Linked DNA regions of Bacillus pumilus. Each later gene encodes a partner of the first gene's protein in a complex. Links are inferred from orthologs where the notes say so. Each region holds a gene or a part of one and is shown on either strand. Other genes may lie near its edges.

Region 1 (2,762 bases):
GATCAAGCTGTGTATGTGCGCTCTTCGCAAATCATGGAGCTGTATGGGGTAACTGTTGTTCCGCAAGCGATTCTGATGGATGAACATGGGATCATCCTGCAAAGAAAATCTCTTCAAAATGCGAAACAGTTTGAACAGCTGTTACATGCTTCATAAAAAAGCGTCTCTTTGTTGGAGAGACGCTCGTTTTATAATTCTTTTCCTAGAATATCTAAATCGTACCTGCTGCCGTCCATTTCTGCGATACGTGGCAGGTGACCCCATGTCTCAAAGCCGTGCTTTTTAAATAATCGAATGCTGGCTTCGTTGTGCCCGAAAATAAAGGCAAGTAACGTTCGAATGCCTAATGAAGGTGCCAACTCAATGGCCTCTTGTAAGAAAAGTGACCCTAAGCCTTTCCCTCGATCGTCTTGGTTTAAGTAAATACTCATTTCAACGGTCCCGTTGTATGCAGGTCTTCCGTAAAACGTTTCAAAGCTGAGCCAGCCGTAGATATGTCCATCCTCATCTGTTTTCACATAGAGAGGTCTTTTCTCTGAATGATTCAAAAACCATTGCCGGCGGTCTTCAACTGAAACTGGTTCTGTGTCGGCGGTTACTTCTCTTGAAGCAATGGTTGAATTGTAAATATCAACGATCGCTTTGAGATCATCTTCTGTTGCTATGCGGTTGAAAGTTTTCACAATAAAGTCCCCCATCTTTTTTTCATTCATCATACATATTATTGGTGCGATTGCGCAAAATAAAAAGAAAAATGATTTCGTGTGTATATATTTTTTGAAAAGTGTTCAGAATGTTGCTGAGGTGATGAAAAATGAGAGAGGAAGAAAAGAAACGTACTTCCAAAATCACAAAAGTTCAGCAATTTTTCCGTAAGCGCTGGGTATTCCCTGCTATTTACTTGGTCAGCGCAGCGGTCGTGTTAACAGCCGTTCTTTGGTACCAAGCTGTATCAAAAGATGTGAAAGACCAACTATCTGATGGAAATCAAACAGGGCAAGAACAGCGTGATGATGCCGTTGAAGTTGGAAAGCCAATTGAAAATGTTGCAATGCCGGTCCAGAATTCTGATAATGTTTCTGTCGTGAAAAAGTTCTATGAAGCAGATGCTGATCAAAAAGAAAAAGAAGCAGCACTTGTAAACTATAATAACACCTATACCTTGAGCAAAGGTATTGATCTTGCAGATAAAGATGGCAAAGTGTTTGATGTCACAGCTGCTCTTAGTGGAACAGTGGTTCAAGCGAAAAAAGATCCAGTTCTCGGTCACGTCGTTGAAATTGAACATGAAGATGGATTATCGACTGTTTATCAATCGTTGTCACAAGTGAGTGTCAAAGAAGGCGATGAAGTTAAGCAGAATGATGTCATCGGTGCTTCTGGTAAAAATCTTTATGGTGCTGAAAGCGGCAACCATGTGCATTTTGAAATTCGTATGGAAGGTTTAGCGCTTAATCCACTTAGCTTCATTGACAAGCCTGTTTCGACTATTGAAAAGGCCGCGCAAGAAGTGACGGAAGAAGCAAAAGAACCTGCTCAGCCAAAAGCTGATGAAAAAACAAAGGAACCTGCTGCTGAAGATAAGACCAAAGAGCCTGCTGGAGAAAAATCTGAAGAAAAGTCTGATGAGAAGGGGAAATCCTCTGATCAAGAAAAGTCTTCTGATTCCTCTAAAGACAGCAGTCAATCTGAAGAAACAAAACAATCTTAAAGCCTTGCAACCTCTGTGTATGAATTATGCAGAGGTTTTTTTCTGTCTTAAAAAAATCCCCCGCACTTGGCGGGGGATGGTTTATAGGGCGGCAGGCCCTTCTTCACCTGTCCGAATGTTGATTGTATTTTCTATCTCATATATAAAAATTTTCCCATCCCCTGGTTCGCCTGTACGAAGTACCTTTTGAGCTGTTTCAACGACCAGTTCGACAGGTACTTTGCTTAGGACGATTTCAATCTTTAATCGTTCGTACACATTGCTTTCCTTTTTGACGCCGCGGTATAGCTCTGTATGTCCCTTTTGTAGGCCGCAGCCGTGCACATTCGAAAAGGTAATTGAGGTGACACCAATCTTTCCAAGCTCCACCTTTAATGTTTCAAAATTGGCTGGACGTGTGACAATCTCCACTTTATACATTTTGCTCATCGAGACACCCCTTTTTCTTTAATCTTGATAGGCTTTTTCACCGTGCATGGTTAAATCAAGGCCCACTGATTCTTCTTCTTCGGTTGCACGAATCTTGAAGAAGAGATTGACCACTTTGATGATCACGTATGTCACAACGGCTACAAAGGCGTAGGTGGCAACAATAGCGACTACTTGCTTCCAAAGTAAGCTGGCATCTCCGTAAAATAAGCCATTGGCTCCGCCGTCATTGACAGAGGTTGTTGCGAAAAGTCCAGTTGCAATACCTCCCCAAGTCCCGCCAATTCCGTGAAGCCCGAATGCATCCAGTGCATCATCATAGCCAAATTTGGCTTTGAGTGAGAAGACTCCCCAGAAACACACGATCCCGCCGATGATTCCGATGATAATAGAAGTAAATGGGGTGACAAAACCTGCGGCAGGTGTAATCGCGACAAGACCTGCGATGGCTCCAGAAATCGCGCCGAGCATAGTAGGCTTTTTGTTGATCATCCACTCTACTAACAGCCAGCCGATGATTCCTGCAGCAGCAGCTGTATTGGTGTTAATAAAGGCATACATCGCGACACTGTCTAATGTAAGGGCACTTCCAACGTTAAAGCCAAACCATCCAAACCAAATG
Region 2 (2,999 bases), 1.1 Mb from region 1 along the record:
CAGCCTGCTGCTGATTGTGGTGATGCTCAATCCGATCTTTGCTTTATTTCGGGCAGACCCTGACCAAATTTTTTCGGAATTGATGAAGGGGAAGGAAGAAGCACAGTCAGAAGAAATAAAAAATCAGATGAATTTAGAAAAAAAAGAAATACAAGCCTCTCAGCGTGCATATATTTTAAAGCAAATGGCTGTCCAACTAGAAAAAAGCGCAAAGGAGCCACTGGAGAAGGAGAGCTATGAAATGAAACACGTAGAAGTGCTGGCAGATGAGGAGCACCTGGATCAGAATATGGAGGCGGATCAATTTCGCATCAAAGCAGTTCTTTCCCCGCTCACAGGTGATGCTGTAGAAACGGTGGCAAAGGTGGACATTGATCTCTCCACGCAAAAGGAGGAAAGCGCTGAATCTTCTAGCAAAGAGATCACGAGGGTGAAAGAGACACTTGCTGATGTTTGGAATACGAGTCCTGAGCACATTGCGCTGAACATTGAGGGAGGTGACGCAGCAGATCATGAATAACAAGGACTGGAAACAAAAGCTGAAATCATTCTTGCAGCCGCCTGAAAAAGGTGAAGGGAAACCAAAATTAACGAAGCACCATTACTTGCTGCTTGTATTCATCATCGGCGTATCTTTCATGTTAGTCAGTCAGATCTTGTCACCGCCATCAAGCAAAGAACAGGCTGCTGTTCCTGCTTCTAAAAAAACATCCTCACAAGAGCAGGAGGTATTCAAGCCGGCATCGTCAAGTAAATCAAAGAATTCGATTGAGGATGTGGAGCAAGAATACGAAAATCAGCTGAAAGAAATTTTAGAGACCATCATTGGCGTTGAGGATGTATCGATTGTGGTCAATGTAGACGCAACTTCTTTAAAAGTGTTTGAAAAAAACAAATCCAATAAAAGCACAACGACCGAGGAAACTGATAAAGAAGGCGGCGTGCGAAGTGTCACTGATCAAACAAAAGAAGAAGAAATCGTCATCATCAAAAATGGCAATGAAGAAACACCTGTAGTGGTTCAAACGAAAAAACCAGATATTCGAGGTGTCCTCGTTGTTGCTCAAGGAGTAGACAACGTTCAAATAAAGAAAACCATCATTGAAGCGGTTACACGAGTGCTTGATGTACCGAGCCATAGAGTGGCTGTTGCCCCTAAAAAAATCAAGGAGGATTCGGAATGATGTTAAAAAAACAAACGGTTTGGCTATTAACGATGCTAAGTTTAGTTGTCGTCTTAAGTGTGTACTATATCATGTCTCCACAAGGTGAAAATGCAGTGACAGTAGAAGATATGAAATCAAAAGGAACGGAAGAGAAAAAGACTGAAACAGAAAAAGGGACGGACAAAGGAACGGAAAAAGGCACTGATGAGAAGTCCACTGACAAAGAAACAAATGGCAAACAAGAGGATATCGAAACAAGCGGTGAAGAAGGAAAGGCTGTGTCGGAGCAAACAGACGATGAGCTTTTTACAACATACAGATTAGAGCTTGAAGATAAACGAAGCAAACAGCGCGAAGAGTTCAACGAAATCGTATCCAGTGATGATGCAACAGCACAAGAAAAAAGTGAAGCGTATGATCAAATGACAGCGCTTAGTGAGGCAGAAGGAACGGAGCGTCAGCTCGAAACCTTAATTAAAACAAAAGGATATAAAGATGCGCTAGTGAGTGCAGAGGGAGATAAAGTGAGCATCACGGTTCGTTCTGACAAAAAATCAAAGTCCCAAGCGGCCGATATTATTGATATGGTCACAAAAGAAATGAGAGGTCTTGATAACGTAGCTGTCACTTTTGAGCCCTCCAATCAATAAAAAATGAACAGGCGCCCTTTGCCGAAAAGGGCGTTTTTTGATGCGGTTTGGCGCCCCCTCCAAGGTGCTTTCGGGAGGCGCTTCGCCACAATAGTAGTTGAATTCATTGAAATCCTCCTGTAAGATGGTTATAGTATGTACTTTTAGTACTAGCCTATAAGAAAAAGATAAATCCATACATAGGGGTGCAAATCCATGTTAAAAATTGAAGAAATTCATGAACTGATTAAATTAATTGACGAATCTACAATTGATGAATTTACGTACGAAAACGAAGGTGCAAAAATCAAACTGAAGAAAAATAAAGAAGTCGTTCAGCAAGTTGCGGCACCAGTGGCTCCTGTCCAAGCAGCTCCAGCTCAACAAGCTCCTAAAGCACAAGCTCCAGCTCAGACCGAAGCCCCTGCACAAGAGGCAGCTGCGTCTGAAAATCTGCATAAAATCACATCCCCAATGGTTGGCACATTTTATGCTTCATCTTCACCAGAAGCAGGTCCATACGTGACAACAGGTTCTAAGGTGAAGGAAAACACAGTTGTGTGCATCGTAGAAGCGATGAAACTGTTTAATGAAATCGAAGCAGAAGTAAAAGGTGAAATCGTCGAAGTATTAGCTGAGAACGGTCAGCTTGTAGAATTCGGACAACCCCTCTTTCTAGTGAAAGCAGAGTAAGGAGTACGATCATGATTAAAAAGCTATTAATTGCAAACAGAGGAGAAATCGCAGTTAGAATTATCCGCGCTTGTAAAGAGCTTGGAATTGAAACAGTTGCGGTATTTTCTGAAGCGGATCGCGATGCGCTTCATGTTCAAATGGCTGATGAAGCATATTGCATCGGACCGACTGCTTCAAAAGATAGTTATTTAAATGTCACGAATATTGTCAGTGTAGCAAAATTAACAGGGACAGATGCCATCCATCCAGGATACGGCTTCCTTGCTGAAAATGCAGACTTTGCAGAGCTTTGCGAGGAATGCAATGTCATCTTTGTTGGGCCAACTGCGTCAGCGATTTCCAAAATGGGAACGAAAGATGTCGCAAGGGAAACAATGAAAGATGCCGGGGTTCCGATTGTTCCTGGTTCTCAAGGAATTGTAAAAGATCTTGATGATGCTGTTTCAACAGCAGCAAGTATTGGGTATCCTGTCATTATTAAAGCAACCGCAGGCGGAGGCGGTAAAGG

What was found. The genes of interacting proteins can lie anywhere in the genome.
Region 2: the proteins of GKC25_RS16300 (region 1) and GKC25_RS10650 are in contact, whole or in part, in a crystal structure (PDB 3TUF), measured with the Bacillus subtilis proteins. The link is inferred for Bacillus pumilus from one-to-one orthologs.

What each region holds. Positions count from the first base shown.
Region 1 is NZ_CP046128.1:3,194,113-3,196,874, reverse strand. It holds GKC25_RS16300 (peptidoglycan DD-metalloendopeptidase family protein), read left to right. Parts: upstream 1-814; coding sequence 815-1,711; downstream 1,712-2,762. Other genes in the region: GKC25_RS16290 (ammonium transporter), read right to left, coding at 2,159-2,762; GKC25_RS16295 (P-II family nitrogen regulator), read right to left, coding at 1,793-2,140; GKC25_RS16305 (GNAT family N-acetyltransferase), read right to left, coding at 189-698; GKC25_RS16310 (TlpA family protein disulfide reductase), read left to right, coding at 1-156. UniProt on the Bacillus subtilis protein: Involved in forespore engulfment and required for anchoring membrane proteins on the forespore side of the septal membrane. Forms a channel with SpoIIIAH that is open on the forespore end and closed (or gated) on the mother cell end.
Region 2 is NZ_CP046128.1:2,121,267-2,124,265, reverse strand. It holds GKC25_RS10650 (SpoIIIAH-like family protein), read left to right. Parts: upstream 1-1,183; coding sequence 1,184-1,816; downstream 1,817-2,999. Other genes in the region: accC (acetyl-CoA carboxylase biotin carboxylase subunit), read left to right, coding at 2,500-2,999; accB (acetyl-CoA carboxylase biotin carboxyl carrier protein), read left to right, coding at 2,012-2,488; spoIIIAG (stage III sporulation protein AG), read left to right, coding at 513-1,184; spoIIIAF (stage III sporulation protein AF), read left to right, coding at 1-520. UniProt on the Bacillus subtilis protein: Involved in forespore engulfment. Forms a channel with SpoIIIAH that is open on the forespore end and closed (or gated) on the mother cell end.